DNA from 2 places in the Photobacterium sp. DNB22_13_2 genome. Region 2 is predicted to be linked to the other one. Evidence: predicted binding sites of a transcription regulator. Region 2 holds the regulator's gene; the other holds the start of a gene.
What was found. Region 2 encodes MetJ, which represses methionine synthesis genes. Its sites were predicted from a motif close to TTAGACNTNTANANGTCTAA; they were not measured.
Positions count from the first base shown of each region.

Region 1 (8,805 bases), on a different contig from region 2:
AGCGGAAACAGGAGGCGTAGCAAGCAATCGAAGTGGCATTGATCGCCCCAGCCGAAGTGCCGCAGTATATGCTGAATGGGCTGTGATGAACCCGTGGGTACCATTCGGATATAGCTTTAAGAACCCCGACTTGATAGGCGGCCCTTGCCCCGCCCCCGGTGAGGATTAAGCTGATCCGTGGCGTATCCTTACCCATAGTGCTCCTTTCTTTTATCCCTCCTATAACTATATCCTCATTTTTACTGATGGTGGAACATAGACTTATAACTATGAGGCACCTGTGCCGGATAACAGGCAAAAAAAAGCCTCCGCAAGGGAGGCTTTTTATATATAACCGAATTGAGGTTAAGCCAGCTTCTGCTTAACGAACTCAACGATATCGGTTACAGCAACACCTTCTTTGGTGCCGGCACGACGATCTTTGTATTCCATCTCGCCGTTTTCTAGGCTGCGGTTACCGATCACAATCGTGTGTGGGATCCCCACTAATTCATGGTCTGCGAACATAACACCTGGACGCTCTTTACGGTCGTCGAACAGAACGTCGATACCAGCAGCCGTTAGGTCAGCGTATAGCTTTTCAGCTGCTTCCTTCACTTCTGCTGATTTCGCCATGTTCATTGGAACGATAGAAACCTGGAACGGTGCAAGTGCAGCTGGCCAGATAATGCCGTTTTCATCGTGGTTTTGTTCGATGGCTGATGCAACAACACGTGATACACCAATACCGTAACAGCCCATTTCTAGAATAACGTTTTTGCCATCAGGGCCAAGTACGCCACAGTTCATCTTCTCTGAGTAGTTAGTACCTAGCTGGAAGATATGGCCGACTTCAATACCACGCTTAAGCTGGATAGTACCCTGGCCGCATGGGCTTGGGTCGCCTTCAACTACATTACGTAGGTCTTCAACTTGGCCGAGTTCTACGTCACGACCCCAGTTGATGCCGAAGTAGTGTTTGTCATCAACGTTAGCGCCAGCACCGAAATCGCTCATAACAGCAACTGTGCGGTCAACGATAAATGGTAGTTCAAGGCCAACAGGGCCAAGTGAACCTGGACCTGCACCGATAAGTGCGCGGATTTCCTCTTCCGTTGCCATCTCTAGTGGAGAGGCTACTTCTTTTAGGTTTTCCGCTTTCACTTCGTTTAGCTCGTGATCACCACGGATGATCAGTGCGATGATGTCGGCATCAACCTCTTCAGACGCTTTAACGAAAAGTGTCTTAACGGTTTTCTCGATAGCTAGACCGTGTTGTTCAACAAGCTCGGCAATCGTTTTTGCGTTTGGCGTATCAACCAGAGTCATCTCTTGCGTTGGCGCTGCAAGTTCAGTCGCAGGCGCTAGTGCTTCTGCTTTTTCGATGTTGGCCGCGTAATCAGACTCGCTAGAGAAGGCAATCAAGTCTTCGCCGCTTTCTGCCAATACGTGGAACTCGTGAGAGCCACTACCACCGATTGCACCGGTATCAGCCAGTACTGGGCGGTAATCAAGACCCATGCGGTCGAATGCCTTACAGTATGCTTCATGCATCGCATCGTAAGATTGCTTAAGGCCGTCTTTGTCGATGTCGAAGCTGTAGGCATCCATCATGCTAAATTCACGTGCACGCATGGCACCAAAACGAGGGCGTCTTTCGTCACGGAATTTGGTCTGGATTTGGTACAGGTTCAGCGGAAGCTGCTTGTAAGAACTCACTTCGTTACGCACAAGGCTGGTAACGACTTCTTCTGCTGTCGGGCTAAGTACAAACGGACGATCATGGCGGTCAGTAAAGCGAAGTAGCTCAGCGCCCATCTTTTCAGATCGACCTGTCTCTTCCCATAGTTCAAACGGCTGAACTACGGGCATCAAAATTTCAACAGCACCTGCATTGTTGATTTCTTCGCGAACAATGTTCTCGACTTTACGTAAAACGCGCAGACCAGTAGGCAGCCAGGTGTAAAGACCTGAAGCCAGCTTACGGATCATACCTGCACGAAGCATTAGCTGATGACTAACAACTTCTGCGTCATTTGGAGTCTCCTTCAGGGTAGAAAGAAGATAGTTACTGGTACGCATTGATGGTATCCGTTTGTTTGATGAAAATAAGGGGATCTGGGGCTTGCCCCAGCCGCCTTTAAGGGCGGTAACCGCATATACTACCAGCCCAATGGCCGTTAGCCAAAGGGATTGGGGTACCCGGAACCAGAATTTCCACTGGAATTTACGGGGTATAGATAACCTCGGGTTATTTTTCTAGTGGCTTATCCAGAGCTATAACGGTGACCGCGTCCTGGCTGACGGTAAATTTAACATTGTAGTCGAACAGGTGAACCGCGTATTCCTTGGCGTCAGCTTTGCCTTTTTTGTAAGCCGGACGCGGGTCTTGTGCCAATACTTCTTCAATCACCGCACGCTGTCGGGCTAATTGTTTACCTGTGAGTTGGCCCTCGGCCTTTTCGGTAAAGACCACAGGCAGGGTAGCAGGCTCACCATCAGCAAAGCCGCCATGGGCTTCGGGGAGACTATCGGAGTATGGGATATAAGGTTTGATATCGACAATCGGCGTACCGTCAACCAGATCGACCCCGCCGAGTTCGATGATGACATCACTGCCTTGTTGGCGCACACCGATTAGCTCAACGGCTGACATCCCGATTCCATTGGGACGAAAGGTTGCCCGGCTGGCAAATACACCGATGCGCTCGTTACCGCCCAAGCGGGGAGGCCTGACGGTTGGCCGCCATCCAGCTTCCAGATTCTGATCAAACAAAAAGAGTAACCACAGGTGGCTGAACTGCTCCAGTCCACGTACTGCTTCGAGGGCATTAGCCTCTCCTTGTAGAAGGATTTCAGAGCGAGCGCTGGGTACCAACCCTGGCTGACGTGGGACGGCAAATTTTTCTTTATACGGCGAGCGGACAATACCGATCGGCTCAATTTGATAAGACATAGCAGTTCAGCAATGCGTTGTGGGTAATGGCGCTGAACATAGCATTATGGCGGGGGCAAAAAAAGCCCCGGCGTAATGGCCGGGGCTGTTGTTGGTTGATGTCAGAGGGAGGCTAGAAGGTAAATTACCAACCTTTAACTACGCCACCTTGGAAGATTTCTTTTGCAGCTTCGTACACAACATCTGACTGGTAAGCCTTGATGAAGGTCTGAACATTCTCGGCATCGACATTATCTTCGCGGGCTACAATCAGGTTCACATATGGAGACTCTTTGTCTTCAACAAACACACCGTCACGCTCTGGTGTTAGGTTGATGCTGCTCGCGTATGTTGTGTTGATAATTGCTAGTTGCACATCATCCAGTGAACGAGGTAGCTGGGCAGCTTCTAGTTCAACAATCTTTAGATCTTTTGGATTTTCAACGATGTCCAATACCGTTGCTGTTAGGCCAGCGCCTTCTTTCAGCGTCAATAGCCCCTGCTGCTCAAGTAGAAGCAGTGATCGGCCAAGGTTGGTTGGATCGTTTGGTACTGCGATTTGATCGCCGTCTTTTAGTTCGTCAACCGATTCAATTTTGCTTGAGTAACCGGCAATCGGGTAAACGAAAGTATTACCGGCTACCGCAAACTTGTAACCGCGGTCTGAAATTTGCTGATCAAGGTAAGGCTTGTGCTGGAAAGCATTGATATCAATCGAGCCCTCTTCTAGCGCGGCATTTGGCGATACATAATCAGTGAAGGCGATAAGCTCCACATCAAGGCCGTATTTTTCCTTGGCTTGTTGGGCCGCAATTTCCGCAACTTGCTCTTCAGCGCCCGCCATAACCCCAATTTTAATTTTGCTGTTATCAACCGCTGCTTCTTTCTCGCCACAGCCTGTTAGTACCAATGCTGATGCCAAGCCGGCGACGGCGAATAAATTCTTCAAATTAAAAGCCATGTTACTTCTCCTTAAAAACTGGGGTTGTCCGTAATACTAGATGGAATATGTGTTTTCTGTATTTTGTAATCAGTGTTGTGTGTTATCTGTTCGGCTTATTATCTGTGATCAAAGCGCTTGACCAGATGATCGCCGGCGGACTGAATGATTTGAACCAGAATGACCAGCATCACGACCGTAATGAGCATGACGGTGCCGTCAAAGCGCTGGTAGCCATAGCGGATACCGACATCACCCAAGCCACCACCGCCAACAGTACCGGCCATTGCCGAGTAGCTGACCAGAGTCACCAAGGTAATCGTTACTGCATTGACGATGCCCGGTAGGGCTTCTGGCAGCAGAACCTTGCTGATGATCTGGCGTGGAGTTGCCCCCATTGCTTGCGCGGCTTCCACCAAACCGGTAGGGACTTCTAGCAATGCCCCTTCAACCAGACGGGCGATGAACGGTATTGCGCCGACAGTCAATGGCACAATTGCCGCTGCGGTGCCGATAGAGCTGCCGACCACGAAGCGGGTAAACGGGATAATCGCGACCAGTAAGATGATAAAGGGAATAGAGCGACCAATATTAGTCACAATACCCAGTACTTTATTGACGGCTGGATTGGCCAGCAGGCCATTTGTTTTAGTCAGGTGTAGAGCGACCCCCACAGGGATCCCAATCAAAAAGCCAATAAGGCCGGAGGCAAAAACCATGATCAGGGTTTGGCCAAGGGCATCGATAAGCAGATCTACCAAACGTTCGTTCTGGGTCCACCAGGTGGTAATTGAATCAAGCAACATAGCCCAATACCTCTACATTTACTTTGTGTTCGCGAAGGAAGTTAATGGCTTGTTCTGCCGCTTGTTCAGTACCGAAGAATTCGGCCAGCATCAGACCGAACTTGACGCCACCGGCGTAGTCCATGTCTGAGCTTAAGATGCTGATATCAATATTGAACTCACGAGCTACCTGAGAAATCAGAGGGGCATCAACAGAGGCTCCGGTGAACTCAAGTCGGATCAGCGGGTAGCTGTTTGCAATACGGGTTTCTACCATTCGTGCGCGGTAGTCTTCCGGAATAGAAAGATCCAACGTCGAGCGGATGAAGTCACGTGCTAGCTCGGTTTTCGGGTGGGCAAAGATATCGCCGACCGGGCCTTTTTCGACCAGCTCACCGTCACCGATGATCGCCACTTCAGAGCAGATACTTTTCACCACATCCATCTCGTGGGTGATCAGTAAGATAGTTAGCTCGAGCTTGCGGTTGATTTCCTTTAACAGCGTCAAGATAGATTGGGTTGTCGCTGGGTCAAGTGCGCTGGTGGCTTCGTCACACAGCAGCACTTTAGGGTCAGAGGCCAGTGCTCGGGCAATCGCCACACGTTGTTTTTGTCCGCCACTCAAGTTGGATGGATAGGTTTCGCTCTTGTCGGCCAAACCAACCAGTTCAAGCAGTTCATCGACTTTGGTTTTTATGCCTGCTTTGCTGGTGCCAGCCAGCTCAAGTGGCAGCGCAATATTGTCGAAAACAGTGCGGGAAGACAGCAGGTTGAAGTGCTGGAAGATCATGCCGATCTTACGGCGAGCTTGGGTCAACTCTTGGTTTGAGAGCTGAGTGAGGTCGATACCATCAACAATGACATGACCACTTGTCGGGCGTTCGAGCAGGTTGACGCAGCGGATCAGGGTACTTTTGCCTGCACCGGAAGAACCAATCACCCCAAAAATGGTGCCTTGCTCAATGGTCAGGTTGATATCACGCAGCGCGTGGATCTCCTTGGCCCCTTGATAGAAGACTTTATTGACTCTGTTTATTTCTATCATCTTATTTCCCAAATCCTATACCGTGTTGATGACGGGCACGCCCATCAATGGCTGCGACCGGTATATTGTTATGTTGTGTATTGCGTTTGCATTATTTTATTGATGCTTGAAGCCTGTCTGCCAATTGCATCTATGGCTTTGATGCTATGGGCTAACATAAATGAAGTCAATAGATATTTTTACGTCTGGACGTCTAAATGTCTTTATAGCCATAATTGCAGTGTGACTATTCTATGTTGCTCTTATTGCTGGGGTTGATAGAAACAGGTGAATCCCGTTGCCAGCCGTGCCATAATTTGGGGATAACGAATACAGCGAGACAGAGGGCTGACGCTTGGCCAAACCAGCAGTTTTTATTGACCGTGATGGTGTAATTAACATCGATCACGGCTATGTCCACACTACCGATGATTTTGAATATGTCGAGGGTGTGTTTGAAGCTTGTAAAAAACTTAAGGCTATGGGGTATATGTTGGTGTTGGTGACAAACCAGTCTGGCATTGCCCGTGGAATGTTTACCGAGGATGATTTCCTGACCCTGACCGAGTGGATGGACTGGAACTTTGTCGACAACGGTGTGGAGTTCGATGGTATTTATTACTGCCCGCACCATCCGACAGAAGGCAAAGGTGATTACCTTCAGGATTGTGAATGTCGCAAACCAAAGCCTGGTATGTTTATCTCTGCCCGTGACTTCCTGAAGATTGATATGGCTAGCTCAGTGATGATCGGTGACAAAGCCGATGACATGAAAGCCGCCGAAGCGGCCGAAGTTGGCACCAAAATCTTGGTGCGTACGGGCAAGCCGGTAACCGCTGAGGGTGAGCAGTTGGCCGATGCTGTGCTAGACAGTGTTGCCGATGTGCCTGCTTGGCTGGCTGCACAGTAATCGCTGAGTGGCGAAACAATAGATAAAGCCTATAAAGAGGGCAACGCACTGGCATGCCAGTGCCAGGAAAAGGTCGCGATAGCGGCCTTTTTTGTGCCTATTAAAAAAAGGGAAGCCAATGCGTTCTGCAGTAGCTTCCCCAAACAGTGCGACTGACTCACACCAATTACAGGTAAAGTGGTTCAGCAGGGCTACAGTCTTAGCCCTGATCTTGCAAGAAAGTGACCCAAGGCCCTGCCGCTCCTTTCATGTCATCAGACTGGGCGGCGACTTTCATTGCCTTGAGTGCACTACCAAGCTGGTTGAGCTCGAAATGGGCCATACCGCGTAGGTAGGCGAGTTCGGCTTTGTCACCCGACTCGGCACCGGGCGCTGGCTGCAGGGCAAACTCAGTGGCTTGGCGATATTGTTGGGCTTGCAGCATCAAACGAGCGATTTTCAGCTGGGTTCTGGCTGTTGGCTCTTGCTCGTAGGCGCTGCGGTAAGCCGTAATGGCCAGATCCAGCTCTTTGGCCTGCAGCCAAAAGTTGGCGAGTTTATCCAAGTGCTTTACCGTGTTACTGATATTGCCATTGGCCATCTCCTGCTTCAGTGTTTTTGCTGCCCGGAAAGGGATCCCGCGGTATGCCTGAAAGTTAGCAAGGCGCAGGAACTCTTTCTCTTCGTCAAATAACCCCAGCTTGTAGGCACTTTCCAAGGTTGCCAGTGAGTTGCGTTCCTGGTTTAGCTCCATATAGACGCCAGAAAGCTGCATCCAATACCTTTTTTTCTGCGGATACTTTGACGTTAGGGTTTTCAGCACACCCGCGACACTCTTGAACTGCTTTAGCTCATAGTGGGAGGCCATCAACAGCATATACCATGACTCGCTCGGGGTCGGGCTCATCACTATCGCCTGCTTGACTGGTGGGATAGCGTTTTTGTAATCCTCCATCTGGACATAGCCACTGGCAAGTGTGATATAGGCGTGGGCACTCGGCTTTTCCTCGGTGGTCTTGGCGACCTCAAACCATAGCTTCATGGCATTGACTGATTGCTGAAATTGTTCTTCGGCTAGGTAAAGCTGTGCCAAGCTATAACGAACTTGCTGGGCGACCGGTACCGGAAGGGCTTCTTCAGCCAATGACTTAGCAAAAAACTGCGAAGCTTTGCTGTAGTTATCTTGCATGGAATATAAAAAGCCCATTTGTTGCAGTAACACAGCACGGTCGTATTTTCTCGACTTGGTTCGCTCGAGGGCTGTTTCTAGCTTATCGATAGCTTGCGTGTACTTCTCTGTGGCAATTAACTCCTGGACCTTGTTGACGGTTTTGAAAGTCCGGTCACTGAGCTCTGGAGTTCCCTTGGCCATAGCCGGTGCCGCAAGGGCACCGGTTAGGATAAAGAGAGAAGCCAGCAAATGTTGTTGAAATTTCTGCATGGGTGACTCCCTTAGTTAACTGAAAACTCAATTTCCTGCGACAGGCGGGTACTGACGGCCTGGCCGTCGACCTGCTTCGGCTTGAAGGTCCATTTCGAAACGGTTTTTCTCGCCGCCTTGCCCAATCCCATTCGGCGTGGCGCCTCCTTGAGTATCTTGATGTCTTCGACCGCACCGCGGGCATTGACGGTAAACTCCAGCATAACAATGCCTTGTTCAATGCCAGATCTGGCGGCTTTACGCGGCATTTGTGGCTGGAATGTAGCTAGTGGCACAGGTCCACCATTTCCTGCCATTTGTGCCCCGCCTCCTTGGCTGTAGTGACCAAGGACCGATCCGCCGGTGACATTGACGGGCAGATCCAGGTTTGGCATATCCATCGGGATTTGCTCCATCACTGGCTTGACCGTTGACGTCACCTTTAGCTCTGGTGGCGGAGGTGGTCGTTTCGGTGGCGGTGGTTTCGGGAGTTCGCGTTTTTTCTCCTGTACTTTTTGTTCCGATTTGACGCGAATGAAGTCGACCATACGCAGGTCGTCATCCGACACCAGCTCGTGGCGCTCTTTGTTTACCAGCTTGTCCATCCCCCAGAACAAGCCTAGGGAGACAACGAGCGCCAGTGCTAATGAGGCCAGATACCGCATAGGCTTAATCCTTATTGGTTGCGGCAATGGAGATGCTCTGGACACCTGCCATTCTTATCTGATCCATCACTTTGACGACGACACCGGATTTGGCTTCCTCGTCAGCCTGGATCACCACGGCTCCGTCTGGGCTTTCAGCCCGCAGGCGTTCGATATTGGCACGAACGG
Region 1 is NZ_JBNNXU010000020.1:85,268-94,072, forward strand. Features, by position in the region: gene ACVA58_RS22390 (patatin-like phospholipase family protein) at 1-196, opposite strand, end outside; gene ACVA58_RS22395 (proline--tRNA ligase) at 346-2,061, opposite strand; gene tsaA (tRNA (N6-threonylcarbamoyladenosine(37)-N6)-methyltransferase TrmO) at 2,231-2,935, opposite strand; gene ACVA58_RS22405 (MetQ/NlpA family lipoprotein) at 3,060-3,875, opposite strand; gene ACVA58_RS22410 (methionine ABC transporter permease) at 3,974-4,660, opposite strand; gene metN (methionine ABC transporter ATP-binding protein MetN) at 4,650-5,684, opposite strand; gene gmhB (D-glycero-beta-D-manno-heptose 1,7-bisphosphate 7-phosphatase) at 6,019-6,573, shown strand; gene ACVA58_RS22425 (tetratricopeptide repeat protein) at 6,773-7,993, opposite strand; gene ACVA58_RS22430 (energy transducer TonB) at 8,005-8,637, opposite strand; gene ACVA58_RS22435 (ExbD/TolR family protein) at 8,642-8,805, opposite strand, start outside.
Region 1: a site for MetJ is predicted at 5,862-5,881, ahead of metN (methionine ABC transporter ATP-binding protein MetN). Genes of this name have one in related genera too.

Region 2 (8,805 bases):
GGACTCAGCGGGTAGCCCGGTTGCACTTTAAGCACTAACTACCAAACATAAAAAAGCCGCTTTATGCGGCTTTTCTTTTCTCTATGACCCGTCCTACATCAAGCTTGGGCACGCACTCCTAGCGTATGGCAAATTGCGTAGGTCAGCTCAGCACGGTTTAGGGTATAAAAGTGGAAATCTTTCACACCTTCACGGCTGAGTACCCGTACCATATCAATCGCGTTGCTAGCACCCAGCATCTGGCGGCTCAGCAAATCATCATCTAGCCCTTCATACTGCTTCTCAAGCCAGCCAGGGATCTTTACATTGTTGGCATCGGCAAAGCGCTTGGCTTGCTTCATATTGGATACAGGTAGGATGCCCGGTACGATTTCGACATCGATACCCGCCGCAACACAACGGTCGCGGAAACGCAGGTAGCTTTCGACATCAAAGAAAAACTGGGTAATCGCACGGCTGGCACCGGCATCAACCTTGCGCTTAAGGTTAATAAGATCCGCCTGGGCGCTTTTGGCTTCAGGATGGACTTCCGGATAGGCTGCAACCGATATATCAAAGTCGGCCTCCTTACGCAGTAATTCAACCAAGTCTGCCGCATACATATCGGGCTTGGTGCCCTGTTCAGGTAGATCACCGCGAAGGGCAACAATGTCACGGATACCATTATTCCAATAGTCACGGGCAATGGTGCGAAGCTCATCACGGGTTGCATCGATACAAGTCAGGTGTGGGGCAGCGATCAAGCCGGTCTGATCTTTGATGTCCTTGATAATTGAGTGAGTACGATCACGCTCACCCGAGTTAGCACCATAGGTTACCGAAACAAATTTAGGTTGCAGCTTCTTCAGGCGGTGAATGGAATTCCACAGCGTCTGCTCCATCTGCTCACTGCTTGGCGGAAAGAACTCGAATGAAACATTGATGTTGCCGTCAATGTCAGCAATATTCTGGTTCAGTGAATCCAGGTTGCTTGCGTGTGAATACCCCATAATCCTTTCCTTACTCTTGTTGGCTCGCGGCCACTCCCTAAACTGAGACATCAAAATAACCGTTTAGACGTCTATATGTCTACAGAATGTCTTGTAACCAATTTATTGTCAACATGATGATCATGAATAATTTTCAACTTCAAATTGCAATAACTTCAACATTCCCAGATAGCACAAAGCCCGCAATTAGCGGGCTTTAAGGCTATAGAACATTCCTGCAGAGATTTGAGCTGGCTGGATAGTTATCACTGGATTAATCCACCAAACAATCATCAATAGACCAGCATATAGCACTCACCAAACAACCAGTGATTTGCCCCCACATTGGAGGCATTACAGCATCGAAGCCAAACGGTTGATATCTGATAACAAGGCACCTGCCGTCACATCCCGGCCAGCCCCCGGTCCACGGATCACCAATGGGTTATCACGATACCAGTGGCTTTCGATGGCAAAAATATTATCACACGGTAACAAGTTGGCCAGGGCATGCTCGCGAGACAATGCCTCTATCCCTACAGCCGCCTTACCATGGCGATCCAAACGGGCGATGTAGCGAAGTACTTTCTCTTCTTTCTGGGCCTTGCGCAGCCGCTCGTGCAACAGCTCATCCAGCTCTGCTGCCTGCTCGAAGAAGTCATCCACACCAAGCGCTGCCAGCGAATCCGGTACCAAGGTTTCGACCTTGACCTGCTCGGGCTCAAGCGATAAACCAGATTCACGAGCCAAAATCACCAGCTTGCGCATCACATCACTGCCATCCAAATCATGGCGAGGATCCGGCTCGGTCAGGCCTTGCTGCCAAGCCAACTCGACCAGTTGTGAGAATGGCACCGAACCATCATATTGCTGGAACAACCAAGACAGGGTACCAGAGAAAATCCCCGACAAGGCGATGATCTCATCGCCGCTCTCACGTAAATCACGTACCGTGTGATTGACTGGCAGCCCAGCTCCAACCGTGGCGTTGTATAGCCAGAAGCGGCTGCTCTTGGCAAAGGCATCAATCACTTGGTGGTAATCCTCACCAGAGGCAGAACCTGCTACTTTATTGGCGGAAATCAAGTGCAGCCCTGACTCTGCCACCTGTGGATAGCGCGCAGCCAGTTCGCTGCTGGCCGTCACATCCAGCACCATCACATCATCATAGGTATTGTGGGCCAGTACCGACAGCCAATCACCATCGGTTTGGTTATATTCAACCGACTCATCATCAAACGCATTATGAGCTCGGCCGGCATCAATACCGTCAAAGTCAATCCAATGGCGACGGCTATCAACAATGCCGATCAAGGTAAAGCTCATACCGTGCCGCTTCTCCAGCGTCGCCTTCTCACTCTCAAACAACTCCAGCCAGCGACTCCCGATATTACCCTTGCCGCAGAGGACGAGGCCAATGCGTTTCTGAGCCTGGAACAAGCTCTGGTGGATCCCCTGGATCAAGCTATCGGTATCAGCCTTACGCAGCACAGCAACCAGACTCAAGCCCGATTCAGACTCGGCAATAAACTCCAGTGCATGGCCTTTGAGCTGTTGATAAAAACCGTAGCAATGGACAGCGTTGTTCACCACCCCGGCTCCTACTGCTGCAACCAGCGAGAAGCCTTCGCGCAAACGCAGCTCGGCAGCAATACCGCTGTCCTGCAGCTGGGCCAATACACTGTTCACGACCTCGGCCGTATAAGCCAGCTGAACGCGCCCTTTATCTGGCTCAAAACAGCTTGCTAGCGGCTGCAGCTGGGTACGCTGCAAGAATCGTTCTACGTCACTGGCAATCGGTGCAAAGTCATGAGCGCGGGTCACAGACAGCTCAATCAGGCACACCTCATCAAGTGAGGTAATGATCTTGGCACCACGTCCGGAGGCCAGTACCCTCTCGACCCGGGTCGAGCCTTGCTCCGGCTGATGACTGCAGCGAAGGGTCAAATCAATCGCACTTTGGGCGACGGGCTGTAAAGTACGGCTATGCAATACCGGCGCAGCCAAGCGAGCCAATTCACTGGCTTCATCAAGGCGTAGCAATGGCAACAGGCAGGCATCGGCAACCTTACGCGGATCGGCACTGTAGACCCCCGCAACATCACTCCAAATCGTTACCCGCTCAACATCGGCCAGCGCGCCAATCACCGTTGCCGAATAATCAGAGCCATTTCGCCCAAGCAATACGGTTTCGCCAACACCGTTCTGGGCCATGAAGCCAGTGATCACCACCCGCTGCTGGCTATATTGGGCCAGTTGCTCCTTGAGCAAAGGTCGGGACAGGGCTCGGTCCACTTCCGGCTGTGCCGAACGTTCTGTACGCAGGAAGCAACGTGAATCCAAGCTTGCTGCGGGCAATTGCAGCTTGCTCAACAAGGCGGCCAGCAAGCGGGCTGACCACAGCTCACCATGACCCAAGACCTTGGCTTGCTCGGCTTCATCCAGCGGTTTCTCCGCCAGGCTAGATAACTCGCCCAATTCCAGATGCAGTTGAGTCAGCAGCTCATCAGCTGCCTCGCCGTCCAACAACGACTCAATCAATGCTTGCTGAAAACTACGTAAGGACTGCAAAGCTTCATGGGCCTGGCGACCGTCTTTATCCAATAGTTCAAGCCATTCAATCAACCTGTTCGTGGTCTTGCCTGCCGCCGACACGACCACCAAATCGTTGTTGTTCGAATACTCCCGCAAAATATCTGCCACCCGCAGGTAGCACTCGGGATCAGCCAAGCTACTGCCGCCAAACTTATGCAGTTGGCGTGTAAAAGAAACGCTCATTTAAGCCACCTCCGCAGCTTTGCTGAAAGCCTGCTCAAGATCAGTAATCAAATCATTAGGATCCTCAAGGCCAACCGAGAGCCTCAATAGGGATGCCTTCAAACCTGCGTCAGCCTGGGCTTCATCCGACATCGCACGGTGCGTCATACTGACAGGGTGACAAATTAAGCTCTCGGTTCCGCCTAAAGATTCCGCCAATGAGAAACATTTTAGCTCACGGACAAACTCTTCCAACTGCGCCATGCTACCGGCAATCTCAAAACTCAGCATCGCGCCGAACCCCTTTTGTTGCTTCAGTGCAATGGCATGGCCCGGATGCGCCGGCTGGCTTGGGTGATAGATAACGTCAACCAATGGCTGTTGCTGCAAGTAAGCCAATATCTGGCGGCTGTTTTCCTCATGCATCCGCATTCTTGGTGCCAGTGTCCGCAATCCCCGTAACGTCATATAGGCATCAAATGGTGCCCCCGTTGCACCGATACAATTCGCCCACCAGGCAATCTCTTCCGCGTGCTCTTCGGTCTTGGAAATCAATACGCCACCAACTACATCCGAATGGCCGTTGATATATTTAGTCGTTGAATGAACAACAAAATCGGCGCCCAGGGCGATAGGCTGCTGGAGGATTGGTGACAGGAAAGTATTGTCGACAGCCACCAGCGCCCCGGCTTGCTTGGCCGCCGCGCAAATTTCTGCCACATCCACAATGCGCAATAGGGGGTTCGATGGGGTTTCAACCCAAATCAGCTTAGGCTGCAAGGCCAATGCTTCGGCGACCGCAGTCGGATCGGTCTGATCAATAAAACGGACCTTGAAATCACCCTTTGCTGCGCGGGTGTTGAACAATCGGTAAGTACCGCCATAACAATCGTGCGGGGCAATAATCAGATCCTCAGGGCCAACTAATGCTGAAGCAAGCAAGTTGATGGCCGCCGTACCGCAGTTGGTCACCACCGCGCCCGCGCCCCCCTCCAGTTCAGCCAACGCGTCAGCCAACGTGTTGCGGGTTGGGTTGCCAGAACGAGAGTAATCATATTGTGGCACCTCACCTAATTGCGAGAAGCTATAGGTTGAGGTTAAATAGAGAGGGGGAACCACAGCATTGTACTGGGTATCGGATTCGATGCCGGTGCGAACAGCGACGGTAGCTAGCTTCTTGTCACTCATAATTACTTTCCTTGTCAGGGCGGCCCTGCTGAATAACTTTTACGCAACAACATAACCACAAACGAAGAGGACGTCAATACTTCTGGACGTCTATATGTCTTTGCTTATGGCAGTAAATCCCGCTAAAATTCAGGCATACTATATTTCTTCACTTTTATATCGCTGAGAAGGTAAAAAATGGCAGAGTGGAATGGCGAATACATCAGCCCTTACGCGGAACACGGTAAGAAAAACGAGCAAGTCAAAAAAATTACAGTTTCGATTCCATTGAAGGTTCTGAAAATCCTGACAGATGAACGTACTCGTCGCCAGGTCAACAACTTGCGCCACGCCACCAACAGTGAATTACTGTGCGAGGCCTTCCTGCATGCCTATACTGGCCAGCCACTACCGACCGACGACGATATCCGTAAGGACCGTCCGGACGATCTTCCTGCCGAAGCCAAGGCCCTGATGGAAGAAATGGGGATCACATACGAAGATATCAACGAATAAGCATCCAAGTAGACTGCTACGCATAATGCCAGCAGTTTATGACGATAAAAAAACCAGCCATATGGCTGGTTTTTTTGTATGCGATACAACTTGCAGGAATTACTTCGCTTCCATATAACCGACAGGCATATCGATTCGCGCAACGCCCGAGTCTACCGCCGCTTGGGCTACAGCCTTGGCAACACGTGGCAACAAACGTGGGTCCATCGGTTTAGGGATAATGTATTCTGTACCAAATTCAAGCTTGTCGGCACCTGCCGCCGCAACCACTTCTGCGGGAACAGGCTCTTTTGCCAGTGAGCGAATAGCGTCAACGGCAGCGAGCTTCATCTCGTCATTGATTTCGCTCGCGCGAACATCCAATGCCCCACGGAAGATAAACGGGAAGCAGATAACATTGTTTACCTGGTTCGGGTAGTCCGAGCGGCCAGTACCCATGATCAAATCATCGCGAACGGCATGAGCCAGCTCAGGCTTGATTTCAGGATCCGGGTTAGAACACGCAAAGACCACTGGCTTATCGGCCATCAGTTTCAGCGCTTCCGGTGCCAACAGATCGGGACCCGATACGCCGACAAAAATATCCGCACCTTCAATCACATCTTCCAGCGTACGCTTGTCAGTGTTGTTGGCAAACAGCTGCTTGTATTCGTTGATATCGTCACGGCGGGTGTGGATCACGCCCTTGCGGTCAAGCATGTAGATCTTCTCGCGCTGGGCACCACACTTAATCAGCAGTTCCATACACGCTACAGCCGCAGCACCAGCACCCAAACAGACAATCACCGCTTCGTTGATGTTCTTGCCTTGCAACTCAAGCGCATTAAGCATACCCGCCGCAGTGACAATCGCCGTACCGTGCTGATCATCGTGGAACACCGGTACATGACAACGCTCGATCAGACGTTTTTCGATTTCGAAACAGTCCGGTGCCTTGATATCTTCCAGGTTGATCCCGCCAAACGTATCAGCAATGTTCGCCACCGTGTCGACAAACTCATCGATAGTACGGTGCTTCACTTCGATATCTATCGAGTCCAGGCCAGCAAAGCGTTTGAACAGCAGAGCTTTACCTTCCATAACAGGTTTTGACGCCAATGGGCCCAAGTTACCCAAGCCAAGGATAGCGGTACCATTGGTGATCACCGCGACCATGTTGCCTTTACCGGTGTACTTGTAGACATTCTCTGCGTTTTGCGCAATTTCGCGCACGGGCTCAGCCACACCAGGGCTGTAGGCTAGCGCCAGATCTTCTACTGTATTAGCCGGCTTGGTGAGCTCAACGGCGATTTTGCCTGGTACGGGATAAGCATGGTAGTGAAGGGCCTGTTGGCGAAAATCTTCAGACATAGTGTTCGAAATCCTGACTTGGGTAATTTTATTTTAGAATTTGGACATAGATCATATTCTATGGCAGCACAAAATCCTAGCACCGAACATCTGGTCGATCCAATGATTCCCAGACTGAATAGCCGAGTTTGGTGGGGAATATAGCGTGTTAGGCGATGACTAGAGGATAGATCGCCAACATTGCTGGCAACAGGATGCAGATAGGGATTAAAGCGGACGAAACTATGGCATAAAAAATGGACATAAAAAAAGGGATGCTTGCGCATCCCCTTTTTCGACATTCATCTGGCAATTATTACTTGCTAGAAAGCGCACCGAAACGCTTGTTGAATTTGTCGATACGGCCACCAGAGCTAACCTGACGCTGCTTACCAGTGTAGAAAGGGTGACACTTGTCGCATACATCTAGGTTGATGTCTTTACCCATAGTAGAGTTAAATACGAAAGTGTTGCCGCAAGAACAACGAGCGTTTACTGCAGTGTACTCTGGGTGAATACCTTGTTTCATGGGATAACCTCAAAAGTAAGGCCGTGTCGCTCTCCCGATCCAAAGCCGGGCACCACACGCGTTAATAAATATACGTAACGGCTGAACTGCCAATACGCCAAATTAGGCGGCGTATAGTAATCAATCAAGCAGTTCAGATCAACCAATATGCGCCTTTTTTCGCCGCTTTGCTGCCCGAGGCTGGGCAAGGTACACTTCTCTATCTTAGTACATGCGGATTTAGCGGTTATATATGACGCCCAACATTGCCCGAGTGGCCCTTCCTGTTCCCCTGGACAAGCAATTTGATTATCTGGTCAAGCCCGGCCAGCAGCCTGCTATCGGTGGGCGGGTCAAAGTGCCGTTCGGGCGCCAGCAGTTAGTTGGGATCGTGATGGCCCTTACAGACTCGTCTGATTTTCCTCTAAACCAGCTCAAGCCGATCTACAGCGTACTTGACCACTCGCCACTGTGGGAACCGAGCCTGTTCAAGCTATTGAACTGGGCCAGCCAATATTACCAATATCCGCTTGGCGATACGCTGGCCAATGCGATGCCAACCTATTTGCGCAAAGGCCGTGAGGCTTCTCCCTCAACGCTGAAGATGTGGCAGTTGACCGACGCGGGGCAAAACCAGCCATTGTCGGCCCTCAAGCGTGCACCGCGCCAAGTTCAGGCCTTGACGATGCTGCGTCAGGGAGCCTTGAGCCATGAAGCCCTGCTTGCCGAAGAAGTCAGCAGTGCCACATTGAAAGCCTTGGCCGAAAAAGGATGGATTGAAGCGCTCAAGCAAACACCGGCACTGCGACACTGGCAGTCACAATTTGCGGTCACAGAGGAGAAGCCCCGCCTCAACGAGGAACAAGCCCTGGCGATTGCCAGTGTCAACGCCAACCCGGATTTCGGCTGCTATCTGCTAGAAGGTGTCACCGGTTCAGGCAAGACCGAGGTCTACCTCAACCTGCTTGAACCCGTATTGGCAGCCGGCAAGCAGGCGTTGATCCTAGTACCGGAAATCGGCCTGACCCCACAAACCATCAACCGCTTCCGCCGCCGCTTCAATGTGCCTTTGGAAACAATCCACTCCGGACTCAACGACACCGAGCGGCTGTCAGCCTGGCTTGCCGGACGGGACAACCAAGCAGGGATCATCATCGGCACTCGATCGGCCCTGTTCACCCCGTTTGCCAACCTCGGCATTATCATTGTCGACGAGGAGCATGACGCCTCCTACAAGCAGCAGGACAGCCTGCGTTACCATGCCCGGGATCTGGCCGTGATGCGTGCCAGCCAAGCCAATATCCCGATCGTGCTCGGCTCCGCGACCCCGGCACTGGAAACGCTGCACAACGCCAAGAGTGGCAAGTACCACCACCTTATTTTGTCACGCCGAGCTGGCACCGCCCAAGCAGCCCGCCATGGTGTGCTGGACGTCAAAGGGCAGTATCTGGAGGCGGGGTTATCTGCCCCATTGATCGCCAGGATGCGCCAGCACCTCGAGGCCGGAAACCAGGTCATGCTGTTTCTCAACCGCCGTGGGTTCGCCCCGGCGGTGATCTG
Region 2 is NZ_JBNNXU010000011.1:86,519-95,323, forward strand. Features, by position in the region: gene ACVA58_RS16570 (PadR family transcriptional regulator) at 1-31, shown strand, start outside; gene metF (methylenetetrahydrofolate reductase) at 99-989, opposite strand; gene ACVA58_RS16580 (bifunctional aspartate kinase/homoserine dehydrogenase II) at 1,323-3,746, opposite strand; gene ACVA58_RS16585 (O-succinylhomoserine (thiol)-lyase) at 3,747-4,913, opposite strand; gene metJ (met regulon transcriptional regulator MetJ) at 5,091-5,408, shown strand; gene ACVA58_RS16595 (malic enzyme-like NAD(P)-binding protein) at 5,508-6,758, opposite strand; gene rpmE (50S ribosomal protein L31) at 7,054-7,266, opposite strand; gene priA (primosomal protein N') at 7,499-8,805, shown strand, end outside.